DNA from 3 places in the Rhodococcus sp. JCM 9793 genome. Region 3 is predicted to be linked to each of the others. Evidence: riboswitches for the same ligand, from Rfam matches in the RefSeq annotation. Region 3 holds a riboswitch; each other region holds the start of a gene.
What was found. Region 3 has a riboswitch for thiamine pyrophosphate ahead of ACZ46K_RS26390 (3-oxoacyl-ACP reductase). Riboswitches for the same ligand answer to the same signal wherever they lie in the genome.
Positions count from the first base shown of each region.

Region 1: another riboswitch for thiamine pyrophosphate. It lies ahead of thiO (glycine oxidase ThiO); the one in region 3 lies ahead of ACZ46K_RS26390 (3-oxoacyl-ACP reductase).
Region 2: another riboswitch for thiamine pyrophosphate. It lies ahead of ACZ46K_RS22845 (TenA family protein); the one in region 3 lies ahead of ACZ46K_RS26390 (3-oxoacyl-ACP reductase).

Region 1 covers NZ_AP043721.1:2,195,174-2,201,572, forward strand. The annotation lists gene ACZ46K_RS12260 (serine/threonine-protein kinase) at 1-436, opposite strand, end outside; gene ACZ46K_RS12265 (glutamate ABC transporter substrate-binding protein) at 444-1,418, opposite strand; gene ACZ46K_RS12270 (hypothetical protein) at 1,415-2,767, opposite strand; gene ACZ46K_RS12275 (NUDIX hydrolase) at 2,941-3,807, shown strand; gene thiE (thiamine phosphate synthase) at 3,810-4,511, opposite strand; TPP riboswitch at 4,538-4,652, shown strand; gene thiO (glycine oxidase ThiO) at 4,648-5,712, shown strand; gene thiS (sulfur carrier protein ThiS) at 5,709-5,924, shown strand; gene thiG (thiazole synthase) at 5,917-6,399, shown strand, end outside.
Region 2 covers NZ_AP043721.1:4,474,103-4,480,501, reverse strand. The annotation lists gene ACZ46K_RS22850 (ABC transporter substrate-binding protein) at 1-840, opposite strand, end outside; gene ACZ46K_RS22845 (TenA family protein) at 825-1,535, opposite strand; TPP riboswitch at 1,528-1,624, opposite strand; gene ACZ46K_RS22840 (carboxylesterase/lipase family protein) at 1,711-3,252, shown strand; gene ACZ46K_RS22835 (TetR family transcriptional regulator) at 3,325-3,978, shown strand; gene ACZ46K_RS22830 (ABC transporter ATP-binding protein) at 3,999-4,925, shown strand; gene ACZ46K_RS22825 (ABC transporter permease) at 4,922-6,399, shown strand, end outside.
Region 3 covers NZ_AP043721.1:5,262,104-5,268,502, forward strand. The annotation lists gene ACZ46K_RS26370 (sensor histidine kinase) at 1-647, opposite strand, end outside; gene ACZ46K_RS26375 (ABC transporter ATP-binding protein) at 760-1,506, shown strand; gene ACZ46K_RS26380 (ABC transporter permease) at 1,503-2,270, shown strand; gene ACZ46K_RS26385 (DUF998 domain-containing protein) at 2,275-2,865, shown strand; TPP riboswitch at 2,909-3,000, shown strand; gene ACZ46K_RS26390 (3-oxoacyl-ACP reductase) at 3,059-3,832, shown strand; gene ACZ46K_RS26395 (LLM class flavin-dependent oxidoreductase) at 3,832-5,166, shown strand; gene ACZ46K_RS26400 (MerR family transcriptional regulator) at 5,213-5,635, opposite strand; gene ACZ46K_RS26405 (class I SAM-dependent methyltransferase) at 5,692-6,333, shown strand; gene ACZ46K_RS26410 (TfoX/Sxy family protein) at 6,378-6,399, shown strand, end outside.

The DNA.
Region 1 (6,399 bases), 3.1 Mb from region 3:
CCGGCTGCAATGCGGGCGTGAACTCGAACCGCGACCCACATTTCGGGCAGTGCCCGGACGTGGAACCCGGGCCCTTCGGGGTGCTGCGGCCCACCGGAGTACCGCACTTCCAGCAGAATCGTTTCCCCTCGGCCACATGGGGATTGCGCAATATCGCCGACGCAGGATCAACGGGCGAGGGGACGGGCACATCGACCAGATCCGCGACCCGCCGCCGGAGGTGTCCGCGCGAGCGCGAACGCCGAGTCGACGACCGTTGCGACGGAGTGCTCGCGTGCGGTGCCGAATCGGGCAGTGGTGATCGTTGCGTCGCTCGCGTCGCACTTCCGGGGGCCGGGGCCGCCGTCGCACTGCGTTCGGTTGCCGGGGCGGCGGGCTGGGTCACGGGGCCGGAGTCGGGTTCTTCGGGGGCATCTGGTGGTTCGGTGCCGGACATTGTCACCTCAATCGACGTACGTCGGGGTCGGTGGGGCGGGCGCCGGACCGAGAACCGTGAGGTACCGGTCGTACAACTCGGTCCACGTACCGTCGGCACGGATTCGCGCGAGGGTGCCGTTGACGGCGCGCACCAGGTCATCGCTGTTCTGTGAGATGCCGATGCCGTACGGCTCGGACCCCAGAGACGGCCCGACGAGTTCGAGATACGGGTCCTGCGAGGCGAGCCCGGCGAGGATCGTGTCGTCGGTGGTCACCGCGTCGACCTGACGCTGTTGAAGGACGACGAGGCAGTCGGCCCACGACGGAACGGCAAGGATCGACGCTGCCGGCTGCAGTTGTTGCATCCGCGGCAGCGATGTCGTGCCGGTCACGATGCACACACGGCGCCCCGCGAGGTCGGCGGCGCTGCGGATGTCGGAGTCCTTGACCACGAGTACCCGCTGTTGGGCTCGGAAATACACGGTCGAGAAGTCCACGTGCTCGCGTCGCGCGCACGTGATGCTCATGGTCTTCGCGACGATGTCGACGGTCGAGTCCTGCAGTGCCTGCTCGCGTTCAGCGGAGTTCAGGATCCGGAAGTCGACGGCCTCGGGGTCGCCGAGGAGATCGCGGGCGATCTCCCGGGCGATCTCGACGTCGAATCCGGTGATGCGCCCGGTCGCCGGGTCGCGGTAACTCATCAGGTTGCTGCCGGTGTCGAGCCCGACGATCAGCCGGCCCCGAGCTCGGATGGCGTCGATCGCGGGACCGGTCTCGTTGCCGGTGGGACGCAGACTCGCGGTGGGATCGCCGCAATCGGGTGATGTGGGGAACTCCGTCGGGGAGGCCACGATGTCTGCGCCCTCGGGCATCGGCAGCCCGATCTGCGTGATCTCGGTCTCCGAGTTGTCGGGTGGCACGTCGGCGGCACACCCCGTGGTGATGGCTGCGAGCGCGCACAGGGCCGCGAGCCCGCTGGTGATCCTGCGTCGCGTCGTCACTGGTACTCCCGGAGCCGAGGCCACAATCCGATGATGACGGCGATCAGTGACAGCACCATCAGAGTCAACGCCATAGGCGCGAGACCGGACAGCGTGCGCGACGCCCGGAACTCGCTGTCGCGAAGTTCGTCGCGGGTCTTCTCGATGCCCTCGCTCAGCGCGGCGTCGAGACGCGCGAACTGCGCGGTCGCCTCGTCGGGTCCGGGACCGGTTGCCAGTACCGCGGCGGCGGTGTAATCGCCGCGTTCGAGCGCCGACACGGTCCGTGCATGCGACCGGGCCCACGCCTGCCGGGCCGTTTCTGCCCGTGACACGGCGTCGGTACCGATCTCCACCGTGCCGCCGTCGGTGTAGCCACCCAGAAGATCGCCGAGACGCGTGATCGTCTCGTCGTAGTCCCCGATGTAGGTGCCGCCGGCGTCGCGTCGCGCAAGCATCAGCGTCTCGACAGTGCGGGACTGCTGCGCGAGGATGCGGCTTTCGGTGAGATCGGAGAGCGGCGCCGCGCCCTGCTCGATGGCGCGTTCGGTGGCGTTCGACGACACCAGCCCGGCGATGAGGAGCCAGCACAACAGCACCCCCGTCGCGCCGATCGCGAGAATCAGGCCTGGATTGAAGGTGCGTCTGGTCTTGCGGCTCACGAGGACATGGGCGGCGCACAACGCTGCGACGGTGACGAGGAGCAGACCGATCGCGCCCCACGGCGGAGCCACCGCGGCGCGCTGCGTCGAATTCACCGCCTTCACACCCTGCGTGTGCAGCTCTTGGGCCACCGGAAGCATCGACGTCTGCATCAGATTCGATGCTTCCGCCAGATAGGCGGCACCGACCGGGTTGCCGGTGCGATTGTTTGCGCGTGCGGTCTCGATCAACCCCGTGTACGTGGGCAGCATTCGTGCGATCGCCGCGACGTTCGCGGCGCCGAGTTCGTCCTGTTCGGCCAGGCCGGCAGCCGCGACGACGAGTTCCCCGGATGCCTTGGCAACAGCCTCGAGATAGCGGTCGCGCACCTCGGCGGGCTCGATACCTCCCGAGATGAAGCCGGTGACGGCAGCCGCATCGGCGATGGACAGCGCGCTGTACAGATTCTGGGCGGCGTTCGCGAGCGGTTCGGTGGTTGCGAGGAGACGATCGTGGGTGGACTTCCGGCTACTCGCGATCTGGGCCGACACCACACCCGAGACCACCAGCAGGACAGCGAGCACCAACCCGAGCGAGATCAGCTTCGCCGGTGTCGAGTGGAAGAATTCCCGCAGTCCGTCGACGCGGTCGCCCTGCCCCTCGGCCTCCTCCATCGGCCGGGCAGAGAGTCCGACAGAATCGATCGGAGGGGTCACGCGTACGTTCACGTGGCCACCCCTTCCTAGGAAACTCGATTGTGGCGAGCATATAAGTTGGACAGACAGTATTGGCAGGCGTCCGCATTGTCGGAGTCCCTCCGGAGTTCATGAGACCCGGCAACCGACAACGTAATGGGGACGTTGTGTCCTCGCGACGGACGAGGGCGAGGAAGGCGGACGCTATGCGCGGTGACGGGGACGGCTGGGCCATAGGGCCGGACGGAGGACGTCGATGGGGTCTGCACGGTGCGGCGGGTCTGCTGCTGCGTGCGCCCGGGAACGACGGATACCCCGAGGTGCTGCTCCAGCTCCGCGCGACGTGGAGCCACCAGGGTGGAACATGGGCATTGCCCGGCGGGGCACGTGACAGTCACGAATCCTCTGTCGACGCCGCCATCCGCGAAGCACACGAGGAAGCGGGCATCGACAGCGATTCGGTCGCCGTGCGTGCAGAGCGGATCACTTCCGGTACTCCCGGCTCGTGGACTTACACGACGGTTGTCGCCGACGCTCCCGAACCGCTCGACACCACTATGAACGGGGAGAGCACCGAATTGCGGTGGGTGTCGGAGCCCGAGGTGGAATCGATGCCATTGCACGCGGGATTCGCGGACGCGTGGTCGGTGCTGCGCACCCGGCCGGTGCGGATGCTGCTCGACACCGCGAACGTCCTCGGGTCCACCGGACCGACCGGCTGGTGGCGCGACCGTCCCGGCGCGACGGGTGCGCTGCTCACCGACATCGCGGCCGCGCTCCCGCGCACCGTCGAACTTCCGGATGGAACGTTCGGGTGGGTGTCGCGGGTCGAGGCAGTCCTCGAAGGTCAGGCGCGCAGCGCAGTCGTCGACGATGCACGCACCCACCTGCATACTGCCGACGGCAGCGGCGACGACGAACTCGCGCGGCTTGCCGCGACCACAGTTCCCACCACGGCGACCGCGCTCGACCCGACGGTGACCGTGATGGTCACCGCCGATCGTGGTCTGCGTGATCGGTTACCTCAGGACACCGTCTTGTTGTCCCCGTCGACCGTGCTCGGCTGGCTGTAGCGTCAGGCGGGTAGCGCGGCTTTGAGCGCCGCCGCAGCAGCACGCGGGTCGGAGGCCTTCGTGATCGCCCGCACCACTGCGATGCGCCGCGCGCCTGCGTCGAGCACCTGCGGGAGACGTTCGTGATCCACACCCCCGATCGCGAACCACGGTCGTTGCGGATGCGATGCGTGCACCTCGCGGATCACATCGAGTCCCGCTGCCGAGCGTCCCGGCTTCGTCGGGGTGTCCCACACCGGACCGGACGCGAAGTAGTCCACGCCGTCCTCACCGTCGGCGAGGACGGCCTGCGCGCGGCTGGCCGTCGACCGGCCGATGACGACGTCGTCGCCCAGGATCCGCCGCGCCTGCTTCACCGGCAGGTCGCCCTGCCCGAGGTGCAGGATGTCGGCGCCGGCGGCGAGCGCGATGTCGGCCCGGTCGTTGACCGCGAGCAGCGCACCGTGGCGTGCGCACGCATCGGCGATCACCTCGAGTGCGGCGAGTTCCTCACCGGCCTCGAGCCGACCGAACTTCTTCTCACCTGCGGAATCCTTGTCGCGCAACTGCACGATGTCGACGCCGCCGACCAGGGCTTCCTCGATGAACCGGGCGAGGTCGCGGGTGTCGCGACGAGCATCGGTGCACAGGTACAACCGCGCGGTCGCGAGGCGTCCACGGGGGTCGGGATGGTTGCCGCGGTAGGTGGTCCGGTAGGTCGTCACGGACAAGACGGTAGCCTCTACCTCGAAAGTGACAACACGGGAGTCCCGGGGATCGCGGGGCTGAGAGGGGGCCTGCCGGCCCTGACCGTTATGACCTGAACCGGATCATGCCGGCGCAGGGAGTGAGGTGGATGTCGTGTCGACAGTAGCTGTCATCGGTGGCGGTGTTATCGGTCTGTCCGTCGCCTGGCGTGCGGCCCGTGCGGGGTGGGCCGTCACCGTCCACGACCCCGATCCCGGGGCGGGTGCCTCGTGGGTGGCCGGTGGAATGCTCGCGCCGCTATCGGAGGGGTGGCCCGGAGAAGAACACGTCCTCGGGCTCGGCGCGGCGTCGTTGCAGCGCTGGCCGGAGTTCGCGCACGCCCTCGAACATGAGACCGGCGTGGATGTCTTCACAGCGGGTGCGTCACTGACCGTCGCACTGGATGCCGCGGACGCCGCCGACCTGCGCACGATCGCGTCGTGGGTGGGGGAGCAGGGCCATGAGATGCGGATCCTCACGCGGGCAGAGATCCGCGATCTCGAACCATCGCTCGGTCCGAGGATCAGGCTCGGCCTGCTCGCCCCCACCGAACTGTCCGTCGACAACAGAAAGCTCGTCGAGGCCCTACACCGTGCTGCTGTCGCCGCGGGTGTTCAGTTCGTCCACGAATTCGTCGGCGACCTGAACGAACTGAACGAAGACCGCGTCGTCCTCGCGGCGGGGTCCGCCTCGGCGAAGCTGTGGCCGGACCTTCCGGTCCGGCCGGTCAAGGGTGAGATCCTGCGGCTGCGCGTGCGGCCCGGAGCGACCCCGCCGCCGCAGCACACCGTGCGCGGTAGCGTGCACGGCCGCCCCGCGTATCTGGTGCCGCGCGCCGACGGGCTCGTCGTGGGCGCGACCCAATACGAAGCGGGCGATACCGAGGTCACGGTCGCGGGAGTGCGCGACCTGATCGCCGACGCCGAAATGCTGTTCCCCGCGATCGGGGAGTACGAACTGCGCGAGGCGAGCGCCGGTCTACGCCCGATGAGTCCCGACAATCTGCCGTTGATCGGCCGGTTGTCGGATCGGGTGATCGCCGCGACCGGGCACGGACGCAACGGGGTCCTGCTCACCGCCGTCACCGTCGATGCGGTCCTCGCCGAGCTCGCCGACGATCCGCTCCCCGAAGCGACACATGCAGATCCCCGACGATTCGTGAAAGAGAGTGTGCGATGACCAGTCAGATTTCGGTCGGTATCACCGTAAACGGCGAGGAGAAGTACTTCGCCGAGGCGCCGACCATGACGGAACTCTTGGTCGAGATGGGTCTGCCGGAGAAGGGCATCGCCGTCGCAGCCGACGGTGTGCTGCTTCCGCGTGGCCGCTGGGCCGAGAAACTCGGCAAGGGCGCGCAGATCGAGATCCTCACGGCGGTGCAGGGTGGCTGAGCAGGCAACCGGATCGGTGGACCCCGGACACGACCTGCCGCCGCTGATCATCGCGGGACGCTCCTTCTCGTCCCGGTTGATCACCGGCACCGGCGGTGCCGCGAATCTGGCGGTGCTCGAGGAAGCGCTTGTCGCCTCGGGCACCGAGCTGACCACCGTGGCGATGCGCCGGGTCGACGCGACCTCGGGCACGGGTGTGCTGGATCTGTTGCGCAGACTCGGAATCCTACCGTTGCCGAACACTGCCGGGTGCCGCGGCGCGAAGGAGGCCGTGCTCACCGCGCAGCTGGGCCGGGAAGCGCTCGACACGGAGTGGGTCAAGCTCGAGGTCATCGCCGACGAACGCACGCTACTGCCAGACGCCATCGAATTGGTTTCTGCTGCAGAACAACTCGTCGACGACGGTTTCAACGTCCTGCCGTACACCACTGATGATCCGGTACTCGCGCGACGCCTCGAGGACGTCGGGTGTGTC
Region 2 (6,399 bases), 790 kb from region 3:
CCGCTGGCTCTCGAAGACGAGCTCTTCGTCGGGAAACGCCCCCGGGTTGGCGTCGAGCAGCGCGCGGGCGCCTCGATCGGCATCGTCAGCGGCGATCTCGTACCCACGCTGAAGTGCCTGCACGAACGCGCGGCCCCGGTCCGGATTCTCGGCGAGCCAGTCCTCGTTGCCGTTCACGACGATCGCGTACTGGTCGGGGAAGCCGTAGTCGGTGTATTCGAAATAGCGCATCGGCAGTCCGCGATGCTCTGCTTCGAGTCCTTCCCACGCAAGATACGAGACGGTGAAGTCTGCGGTACCGGAGTAGACCGCCTCGTACGCGGACGTTCCGAGGACGACCTCCTCGAACTCGCCGCGTCCACCGTCGTTGCGGATGACCTGCGCGAGCGCCTCGCTGTCACCGGGGTCGGCGAAACCTGCGTAGACGTGACCGTCGAGGTCTGCCGGACGCATGAGATCCGCGCGGTCCGCCTTGACGCCGATCCCTGTTGCCCAATGCTGCAACGGAGCGAGCACGGTGACGGTGTGTGCCCCGGAAGCGCGGGAGAACGTCGCCATGCCGTGGGTGGAGATGCCGAACTCCGCGTTGCCGGCGTCGACGAGGGTGTCGGGTGTCGCCTCGTTGTAGGGCAGGATCTCGACGTCGAGCCCGGCATCGTCGAACAGTCCTTCCTGCAACGCCACATACAGACCGGTGTGGTTGGTGTTCGGGGTCCAATCGAGTGCGAACCGGATCGTGTCGTCGGAACCGCCACCGGCGCATGCGCCGACTGCGCACACGGTGATGGTGGCGACAGCGAGTGCGGTGATCCGGTGCCGCAGCGTCACGACGCGGGCCACGGCTGCGTGTTCAGGGCGGTGTCCCAGAACAGCAACTCGTAGCGGGTCGCGAGGGTGAACGCGTCGATCATCGCGTCGCGCTCGGTGTCGGTGGCGGCTGCCCCGGCGGCGTCGACGAGGGTGCGTGCGGTCGCGACGGAATCCTGGAATCCTTGGTCGTCGTAGGTGGCCACCCACTGCGCGTAGGGATGGGCCGGATCGGCGGCGAGCACGGCGGCTGCGCTGGAGGCCAGGTCGCGGCACACTTCGGCGTAGATCCAGAAGCACGACAACACTGCGGCGGCACCCACCGGATACGGTTCGGTCGCCACCGTGGCCGTCAGATACGACACGTAACCGAGGCACGCGGGGGAGTGCGCGACGGGTGCGTCGCTCACAGGCAGCACGCCATCGGTGAGAAGCTGCCGGTGCAGCGAGGATTCCTCGGTCGCCGCCGTCGCGGAACTGGTCGCCCAGAATGCGCCGGTGACCGGGTCCGGTGCCTTGGAGGCGAGGAGCGCGAGGGCCTTGGCGTATCCGGCCAGGTAGAGCGCATCCTGCTCGATGTAGAAGCGGAACGACTCGAGGGGAAGCGTGCCGTCGCCCAGGCAACGCAGGAACTCGAGGTTGTCGATGGAGTCGCGTAGAACCTTCGTGTGGTCCCACAGGACATCGGTGAAACGGTCGGTCGGTGAATCGTGCGCAGGCACAGTCATCCCGAAACATCCCTTCGTCAGCATTACCTGATCAGGTTCGACGGGTGTGATCTCAGCCCCGCACTTGCGGAGCACCCCGTGTCGGTCGGAGGCGACGATAGCACCTTCGCCGAGCGGCTGTCGGCTCGGTGTCCGGTGGGTACGTTGGGATGCGAGTAGCTCACCGGGAGGTCATGTGGACGCCGAGACACTCGTTGTCGGATGCAAGTACGGCGAAGCCCGCGGATTCCGCGACGGCGCGGTGTACTCGTGGAAGGGGATCCCGTTCGCCGCCCCGACCTGCGGTGACATGAGGTTCCGGTCGCCGGAGGGGCCTTCGCCGTGGTCGGGAGTGCTCGACTGCGAGCGGTACGGGCAGATCGCTCCGCAGAGCCGGAACAGCCCGATCGGGATCTCGTCCGACATGACCATCGGCGAGGATTGCCTCTCGCTCAACATCTGGGCTCCGGAACCGGACGGGCACAAGCGCCCGGTGATGGTGTGGATCCACGGTGGCGCCTATGTGATCGGCTACTCGGGTCAGAAGATCTACGACGGACGTGTGCTGAGCGAGACAGGCAACATCGTGGTGGTCACGCTCAATTACCGTCTGGGGGCGCTGGGGTTTCTGGACCTGTCGTCGTTCTCCACCGTCGGCGATACGTATGAGTCGAATCTCGGTCTGCGAGACCAGATTGCTGCGCTCGAATGGGTGCGCGACTGCATCGCGGACTTCGGCGGCGATCCCGACAACGTCACCCTGTTCGGTGAATCGTCGGGCGGGGGATCGGTCACGACGCTCATGACGGTGCCGCGCGCCGAGGGGTTGTTCCATCGGGCGATCGCGCAGTCGCCACCGGCGACGTCGGTATACGGTCGTGAACGCGCGGCGATGGTTGCTGAGCGATTCCTCGATATCCTCGACGTGTCGCCTGCTCGGGTGGGGTCCCTGCGGGACATGCCCTACGAGCAGCTCGTCGCCGCGGCCGAAACAGTGGTCGGGGAGATCCCCACGAAAATTCCGGGCACCTTGGCGATGACCCCGGTGGTCGACCGCGACCTGGTGCCCAAATATCCGGTCGCGGCGTTCCAGAAGGGTCTGTCGCATCGGGTTCCGCTCATCATCGGTTCGAACAAGGACGAGCCGTCGATCTTCCGTTTCATGAAGTCGCCGCTGATGCCCGTCGACGATTCGGCGGTCCGCGCCATGCTGGAGGCACTCGCGAAGGACCGTCCCGATCTCGAGCCGGAACGGCTCGCTGAGATCGCCGCGGCGTACCCTGATCTGCCGAAGCCGAGTGGTGCGATGGCCCTGTCGCGCGACGCGGGTTTCCGGATGCCGGTGTTATGGGTCGCGGAGGCGCATGCCGAACATTCCCCGACATGGGTGTATCGATTCGACCACGCGACGCCGATGCTCAAGGCCGCGCGGATCGGTGCCGGTCATGCAACCGAATTGCCATACGTGTTCGGCAATTTCGGGACGCTCGGTCGCGATCCGAGTTTCTGGCTCGGTGGTCGCAAGGGTGCGATCGAGGTGTCGGGGCGGGTGCAGCGTCGATGGCTGGCATTCGTCAAGCACGGGGTGCCGGCTGCTCTGGATGCGTCGAAGCACTGGCCGCAGTACGAGCCAGGCGAGCGCATGACCTTGCTGATCGATGCGCGCGACACGGTCGTGTCGGATCCGGATGGGTCGATGCGGGAGGTGTGGGGCAATCAGGTGATGGGCTTCTCCTGAAGCCGACCGAGTAAATCCTGTTGACGTGTAAATCCTGTTGACGTCATTGAACACGTGTGCAACCCTTGGAACATGCGTTCAGTCGAGGGCGTTTCCGACCTCACGACCCGTGCTCGCATCCGCGACGCAGCAATTCGTTGTGTTGCTCGGGACGGTGTGAACATTTCGCTGCGGGCCATCGCCTCCGAATGCGGTGTGAGCGCCTCGCTCATCGTGCACCACTTCGGTTCCCGTGCCGGTCTGCGTGAGCACTGCGACGCGTATGTTCTCGACAGCATCCGCGAGCTCAAATCCTCGGTCCTCGAACCGGGCAGTGGGGTCGCGGCGATGTTGGCGCAGCTCGAGAACATCGGGAGCTATGCCCCGCTCATCGGCTACCTGATTCGGAGCCTTCAGGCCCGGCGCCCGGCCTCTCGGGCGTTTCTCGATCATCTGGTGGCCACCACCGAGGGCTACCTCGCGAAAGGTACCGAGTCCGGCATCGTGAGTCCCAGTCGGGATCCCGAGGCACGGGCACGGGCGCTCGTCGAGTTCAGCACCGGCGCGCTGCTACTGCATGTTCCCGGCCCGAACGAGCCTCTCGATCTCGACGCATTGCCCGCGTGGCTGCGTTCGTACAGTGACCGTCTTCTGCTCCCCTTGCTCGAGCTCTACACCGAACCGCTACTCACCGACTCGACCATGCTCACCGCATATCTGGCTGTCCGGGAGGCAGCCGACCCGTAACCGACCACGGAGGTTGCACCATGGACACACCCGCCATCGACACCGTCGACCTCGTCAAGACCTTCGGCACCACCCGCGCTCTCGACGGATTCTCGATCGAAGTCGGAACCGGAACCGTAGCAGGGTTTCTCGGACCCAATGGTGCCGGGAAATCCACCGCGATCCGCGTGCTCCTCGGCATGCTCCGCGCCGACTCGGGCTCCGCTCGCGTCCTGGGGCTCGACCCGTGGACCGACGCGGTGGCGATCCATCGTCGCCTGGCGTACGTCCCGGGCGACACCAACCTGTGGCCGGCGCTCACCGGCGGTGAGATCATCGACCTACTGACCAGAATCCGTGGCGGCGACAACCCCTCACGCCGAGCCGAACTCCTCGAACGGTTCGAACTCGACCCCACCAAGAAGGCCCGCACCTACTCCAAGGGCAACCGGCAGAAGGTCGCGCTCGTCGCGGCGTTGGCGTCGGATGTCGAGCTGTACCTGTTCGACGAACCGACGTCCGGACTCGATCCGCTCATGGAGGCGGTGTTCACCGACGAAGTGCGTGCGTTGCGCGACGCCGGGCGCACGGTGCTGTTGTCGAGCCACATCCTGGCCGAAGTCGAAAAGCTCTGCGACACCGTGACGATCATCCGGTCCGGGAAAGACGTGGAGACGGGAACCCTCGCGCAGCTGCGGCACCTGACCCGCTCCGCGGTGCGGGCCACCGTACCCGCCCTCCCCATCGGATTCGCGTCGCTCCCCGGTGTGCACGATCTGACCTACGACGACGGGCATCTCGCCTTCGACGTCGACAATGCCTCCGTGACGTCGGTGCTGCGAGAGCTCACCGAACTCGACATCGCGAACCTGACGATCACCCCGCCGTCGCTCGAAGAACTGTTCATGCGCCACTACGGCGATACCCCCACAGACGTGCCCGAGGGTGAGCAGGTGGCGACCCGATGACCGCCACACTCGCCCCCCGGGCCGACCGTGAGACCCGAAGTTCCCACCGTTTCAACGGAATCGGCGACCTGCTCCGACTCTACCTCCGCCTGGACCGCGTCCGTATCGCCGTGTGGACGCTTGCGCTCGCCTTCACTGTGTACGTAACCGTCGAGAGTCTGATCGCCGCGTATCCGAACGCGGCCGCGCGGCAGGCCCGCGCCGACCTCCTCGAGAATCCGGCGGCGGTACTGATGACCGGTCCCGCCTACGGTGCCGACAACTACACCCTCGGCGCGATGACCGCGAACGAACTGAGTCTGACGGTGTTCGTCGCCGTCGCGATCATGAGCATCCTGCTGGTGGTGCGGCACACACGCACCCAGGAGGAGGCGGGCCGACTCGAACTGCTCCGTGCGCTCCCGGTGGGTCCGTTCGCGCCGCCCGCGGCCGCATTGCTGTCCGTCGCCGTCGCCGATGCGATCGTCGCCGTCGGCGTCACCCTCGCGCTGCTGGCCGGCGGCCTCGCGTTCGCGGGGTCGCTGCTGTTCGGTGTGGCCACGGCTGTCACCGGCCTCCTTTTCGGTGCTGTGGCGGTGGTGACCGCGCAGTTCAGTGAGCATGCGCGCGCCGCGACCGGGTCTGCGCTCGCGGTACTCGCGGTGGCATTCCTGGTGCGCGGATTCGGCGACATCATCGAATCCACCGGCTCGTGGTTGTCGTGGCTGTCGCCGATCGCGTGGGCGCAGCAGACCCGTCTCTACGTCGACGAACGATGGTGGCCACTGCTGCTGTCCGTGGTCGCGATCGGTGTGCTCCTCGTGGTCGCGGTAGCCCTGTCGCGGCGCCGAGACATCGGGGCCGGCCTGCGCGCCCCGAAACCGGGGCCCGACCAAGCGTCGCCGTCGCTGCTCACGCCGCCCGGACCATCATGGAGGCTGCTGCGCGGGACCTTCGTGGCGTGGACGGCAGCCCTCGCGATCCTCGGACTGGCGATGGGTACGCTCGCCGATTCGATCGAGGGCATGGTCGACAGCGTTCCCGACATCGGGGAGTTCCTCGGTGGCGACACACAATCGTTGACCGCGTCGTTCGGTGCGACGATGCTGATGTTCCTCGTCGTGGGGATCGCGGCGTTCGCGGTCTCGGCGGTGATGCGTGTCCGAGGAGACGAGGATGCGGGCCGGATCGGGCTGGTGATCGTCACCGGAACACGGCGCACGCGATTGTTCCTGTGGATCGTCGCGGTGATCGTGGCGCAGGTCCTCGTAGCACTGGTCGTCACAGGTGCCGCGACCGGACTGGGTATGGCCGCCGCGACCGGCGAGGCGGACTGGATCATCCGGATGTGCGGTGCCGCACTGGCATACGCCCCTGCTGTGTTGTTCGTCTTTGCGGTGGCGCTCGCGCTGGTCGGTCTCGTCCCGCGTCTGGCCGAGCTGGCGTGGATCCTCGTGATCTACGCGGTGTTCGTGGCGTGGTTCGGCGAACTGCT
Region 3 (6,399 bases):
CCATCGCGGTGTCGCGCTGTTTCGAGTTCGAGAGCCAGAACGGTGAGTTGATGACCGATGAGGTCGTGCAGATCGCGAGAGATCCGCAGCCGTTCCGCGGTGCGGGCCGACTCCGACAACAGGACGCTCGCCGCTTGTAGTTCGACATGGGCCTCGGTCAACTCCCTCCGCATCCGCTGTTCCCTCAGGAGCGAGACCGAACTGAACAGCGTCGCCAGCTGGATGAGGAGATAGAAGCCGCTGGTGAGGGTGGTCGCACCCGTATCACCGCTCTGCTGCGCCGTAGCCCACGCAATGACGACGGTATTGAGTACCACCACGCCCAGACCGACACGTAGAGGCACGATGTAGACGCTCACCGCTGCGACGACGACCAGCAGAACCGGCAGCAGACCCATGCCCGGCGCTGTCGAGACCACTGTCCAGGCCGTCACGACTGCCACCGCCCACGCCGCCCTGCCGACCGCGGAAGGCCGTTCTCTCGCAGCGGCGAGGAACAGCGCGACGAGCAGGACACCGAACAGCACGATCCACAGGGCGCGCGGGATTTCCGTCTGCGCGGCTCCGAACAGCACCGGCCCGCCCACCACGATCGAGACGACGAGCATCGCTACGCCCGACAGGCCCTCCGGTGTCCAACGTTGCACGTCACCACTTTAAGCTCCGGTAGCCCCCCTCCGGGGGTGCCGAAAGTCATGGCACACATTCCTGACATCCGGCACACGCGACGACCCACCCGCGACTCGTAGCGTCGGCATCATGGACAGGATCACCGAGAGCCCACCTGCGATCCACGCCGATCATCTCCACAAGCGGTACGGCGGCCGGGTCGCTGTCGACGACGTGAGTTTCACCCTCGAGCTCGGCGAAACGCTCGGCATCGTGGGGGCGAACGGAGCAGGGAAGACCACCACCGTCGAGATGGTGGCGGGGCTTCGGAACCCGGACGGGGGGCACGTGCGCGTACTCGGCCTCGACCCGCACCGTGACCGGGCACAGCTCCGGCAGATCCTCGGCGTGCAGTTGCAGCAGTCCACACTGCACGGGTCGCTGACCGTCACCGAACTCGTCGGCCTGTATCGCACCTTCTATCCGCAACCCGTTCCTGCCGGGGAACTTCTCGAGATGGTCGGCCTCACCGAACAACGAGATATCCGATTCGAGAAGCTCTCCGGCGGGCAGCAGCAGCGGTTGTCTATCGCGCTCGCACTCGTCGGGCGGCCACGTGTGGTCATCCTCGACGAACTGACCACCGGCCTCGATCCTCGTGCGCGGCGACAGATGTGGAAGACGATCGAACGACTACGCGCCGGCGACGTCGCAGTTCTGCTGGTCAGTCACGCGATGGAAGAGGTGGAGCACCTCTGCGACCGCGTGGCGTTGCTCGACGCGGGAAACATCGTCGCACTGGACACCCCGGCCGGTCTCGTCGCGCAGGCAGCGGCGGAGAACCTCGACGACGCGTTCGTCGTACTCACCGGAAAAGAGTTGGAGGACACCGCATGAGCACCGCCGTCGACACCCACCGTCCAGGAGCCGCCGCCTGGCTCACGCTGACCGTGTGTGAAGCGAAGATGGTCGCACGCGACACCGCCGGGCTCGTCGTTCCGATCGGACTTCCGCTGTTGATCCTCATCATGAGCGCGTCGTCGGCGAGCAGCGAAATCGTGGCGAACGGGCGCTCGGTGCTGGACGTGTTCGTTCTTCCGCTGGTGTTCACGATCATCATCGCCACGATCGGTGTCATCAACATGCCGAGTTTCCTCGCGTACTACCGGCGCACCGGAATACTGCGACGACTGTCGGTGACGCCCGCGTCACCCGCTATGGTCCTGGTCGCCCAGGTCGTGGTCAGCGTGCTGCAGACCCTGGTCGGGCTCACCGCAGCTCTCGTCGTGGCCACTGTCTTCTTCGACGCCCGCCTGCCCGTGCATCTCGGCACTGCTGTCGGTGTGTTCGTGCTGTCGATGGCGGCGATGTACGCCGTCGGAATGATCGTCGCGGCGATTTCACCGACCCCGAACTCCGCGGTGGCGATCGGACTCGTCGCATTCTTCGCACTGGGTGCGACCGGAGGCTTGTTCGGTAGCCGCGATGCGCTTCCCGACCCGGTCGCGACGATCGGAGAATGGTTGCCGTTCGGTGCCTCGGTCGAGGCGATGTCCGCGGCCTGGGCGGGGAACCCCGCCGACCCGGCTCACTTCGTCGCGCTCGGTGTGACGATCGTGGTCGGTGTCGTGGTCGCGGCTGCGCTCTTCCGGTGGGAGTGATCGCGTGACGATCATCGGTTCGATCGCACTCGCGGTGTTCGTCGTGGTCTTCCTCGTCGACGGATGGACCCGCCCCGGCTACCACCCGGTGCGTCAGCCCGTCAGTGCACTCGCGCTGGGCCACCGGGGCTGGATTCAGGCCACCAACTTCATCGTGTGCGGTGCAGTAGTGACTGCCGGAGCGATCGGCGTCGCCCACACATTCGGCAGTGTGTTGCTCGGCGTGGCGATCGGAGTGTTCGGTGTGTCGCTCCTGGTCTCGGGGCTCTTCCCGATGGATGCCATGCGCGCATATCCGCCTGGCACACCGGACGAGACCCCGACGGAGTACTCGCGGCGGCACACTATCCACGACCAGGCGGGCGCGGTCGTGTTCACTTCGCTTCCAGGGGCGGCGATCATTGCAGTCTTCACCGTGCCCGGTGCAGGATGGACGTGGTTTTCCTGCCTGACCGCTGCCGCGCTGACCGTCGGTTTCATCGTGTTCGGGCAGGCGTGGGAGAACGATTCCCGCTACGCCGGCCTCATCCAGCGGGCAGTGATCGTCGTCGGCTGGGCGTGGCTCGCACTGCTGTTCCTCCATGCCGGAACGTGACGCGCCGCAGCATGGTCGAACCGAGCTGTTAACCTGGCGTTCGAAACTCGACACGGGGTGCCGGACACGGCTGAGAACACACCCGTCGAACCTGATCTCGATCATGCGAGCGAAGGGATGCCGAGCCGGCGACAGGCCAGAGGTCCGACGCCGTCTGCGTATCCCTTCGGTCCGAAGGGAAGGCGTCACAACAATGTCCACAACAGCACTGAAGAACCGGATCGTCTTGGTCACGGGCGCCGGCCGCGGGCTCGGCCGCAGCATCGCACAGGCTTTCGCAGACGAAGGTGCGTCCGTCGTCGTGAACTACCGGCGCAGCAACGACGCGGCACGGGCTCTCGCCGAGAGCATCGGTACCGAACGCGCGATTGCCGTGCAGGCCGACGTCACCGACCGCACGCAAGTAGAGGCCGTGTTCGACCGGGCGCGCGAATATTTCGGCCGTCCGGTGACCACTGTGGTGAACAACGCCCTGCCCGACTTCTCCTTCAACGGTGACGCCCGCGACAAGGCGGATCGAATCGGATACGGCGCCTTTGCCGCCCAACTCGAAGGCATCGTCGGTGGTGCGGTGAACACCATCCAGGCCGCACTGCCGGGAATGCGAGAAGCCGGCGGAGGCAGCATCGTCAATATCGGGACCAACCTGTTCCAGAACCCGGTCGTGCCGTACCACGACTACACCGCAGCCAAAGCAGCCTTGTTGTCGACGACCCGTACTTTCGCTGCAGATCTGGGCCCCGAAGGCATCCGAGTGAACATGGTGTCGGGTGGGCTCCTGCGCACCACCGATGCATCGTCCGCGACACCTCCGGAGGTCTTCGACCTGATCGCCGCGTCGACCCCGCTGCGCAAGGTCACGACCCCGGAGGATTTCGCCGCGGCCGTGTTGTTCTTCGCGTCCGACTGGTCGCGTGCAGTCACCGGGCAGAACCTTGTCGTCGACGGCGGTCTGGTGATGAACTGATGGCGGTACGCACCTTGCATATCAACGCATTTCTGTACGGCGCAGGTCACCATTCCTCTGCGTGGCGGCACCCGGATTCCGCTGCGGAGCGCATCGGCGACATCGCCTATTTCGAGGAACTCACGCGCACCGCCGAGCGGGGACGCCTCGACGCGGTGTTCTTCGCCGACGGCCACAGTGTGAACCCCGCGTACACGGCGGGCACGACGTGGTTTCTCGAACCGATCACCGCACTGTCGGCGATGGCGCGAGCCACCGAGAAGATCGGGCTGGTCACCACGGTGTCCGCAAGCTTCTACACACCGTTCCACGCGGCCCGTATGCTCGCGTCACTCGATCACATCAGTGGTGGACGCGCCGGTGCCAACATCGTGACGTCGATGTTCGACGCCGAAGCCCGCAACCACGGATCGGATTCGTTACCGGCTCACACCGAACGCTACGGCAGGGCAGAGGAGTTCATCGACGCGATTGTCGCACTGTGGGATTCATGGGACGAGCACGCCGTGATCGCGGACCGCTCGGCCGGACGTTTCCTGGATGCCGACGCGATCCACCGGATCGAGCACCGCGGCAAGCACTTCCGTGTGGACGGTCCGCTCACGGTGCCGCGCTGCCCGCAGGGACGCCCGGTGTTGTTCCAGGCCGGCGCCTCGGACACCGGACGTGACCTTGCGGCCCGCCACGCCGAGGCCGTGTATTCGGTTGCCTGGGATCTTCCGGCGGCGCTCGAATTCGCCACCGACCTACGTGCCCGCGCCACCGCCGCGGGACGTGATGCCACGTCGCTCGCGATCCTCCCCGGACTCGTCACCTACGTCGGCCGCACCGTCGATGAAGCGCAGGCGAAGAAGTCGGAATTGGACGCGTACCTCGATATCGAGGGCGCACTCGCCCAACTCGGGTCCTTCACCGGCCAGGACTACACCGGCCACGACCTCGACGCTCCGGTCTCGGACCTGCCGCCCATCTCGGAGTTCACCGGCCCGCAGGGACGGTACGCAACAGTGCAACGAATCATCGAGACGCAACGACCCACTCTGCGAGAACTGCTCGGATTTCTCGCTGCCGGCGGCGGTCACGCCACCATGATCGGCACACCCGAGTCGGTCGCCGACCGAATCGAGGAGTGGTTCGTCGCCGGTGCCTGTGACGGTTTCAACCTGATGTGCCCTGCCTACCCGGATTCCCTCGACGACTTCGTCGACCTCGTGGTGCCGGAGTTGCAGCGCCGCGGCCTGTTCCGCAGCGAGTACCCGGGCACTACCTTGCGTGACTCGCTGGGGCTGGCGGTGCCGGCTCTGCCGCACAGGCACAGGGCGATTGTCGGATAGCGAGCAAATTACGTTGCGTCGGTGAATGATTCATAGATCCCCTTCCTCAGTCGAAAACAGGACGCGTGTCCGTGCGGCCCCCGAGGAGATCGGCGACGCCTGCCGCGAAATTGGGGCACGTGGCGATGTCGTGGGCGCGGCATTCGAGTGCATGCCGCGTCATCTCACGGGAGCGGGCCATCTCTGCCATCCGTCGCTCCAGGTCGTCGAGGTGCGCGGTGAGCACGTCGCGACGCTCGTCTGCCCTGCCTGCCAGCAGGACGTGGATCTGGTCGAGACTCATTCCGGCGGACTTGCTGCGGATGATCACCGCCACCCGGGTGACATCGAGTTCCCGGTAGCGGCGGCGACCTGCGGTGTCGCGGTCGGGCGCGAGCAGCCCGGCGTCCTCCCAATGCCGCAATACGTGCGTGGCAAGGCCGAAGCGCTCGGCCACCTCACCGATCGTCCACTTCGCATTTGACTTCATGTCAACATGAAGTCGCATTATCGGCGGTGATGCAAGCCCGTACCGAAGGAGAGCGCATGCACACCGACACACCACCAGCGCAGTTCTGGGAGAACCGCTACACCGACAGCGAGGGCCTGTGGTCCGGCAATGCGAATGCCTCCCTCGTCGACGCGGTGTCCGGGTCGACACCGGGCACCGCCCTCGACCTCGGCTGCGGCGAGGGCGCCGACACCATCTGGCTGGCACGCCGAGGCTGGATCGCGACCGGAATCGACATCTCCCCCACTGCCGTCCGCCGCGCCACCGACGCTGCGCGCGCCGGCGGAGTTCCCGACGACCGAATCCGATTCGTCGCGGCAGACCTGTCGAGTTGGCACGAAGACGGCAGTTACGACCTTGTCGCCGCGTCCTTCCTGCATTCGCCCGTCGAGTTTCCGCGCACCGACGTGCTTCGCCGCGCCGCCGGACTCGTCGCGCGGAACGGGCACCTCGTGATCGTCTCGCACGCCGCGTTCCCACCGTGGGCCGATGCCGACGCACGCGAAGGACACGGCGACCATCGGTTCCTCAGTCCGCAGGAAGAGATCGAGGCACTCGACCTGGAACCGAACCGATGGGAGGTGCGGATCGCCGAGACCCGCGAACGTGAGGCCATCGGCCCTGATGGCACACAAGCCGTGCTCGAGGACACCGTCGTGGTTCTGCAGCGACTCTGAGCGAATCGGGAGGGCGAGGTCCGGCGGCAGCTTCGCGCTATGTGATGCGACCTGCACAGAATGCGT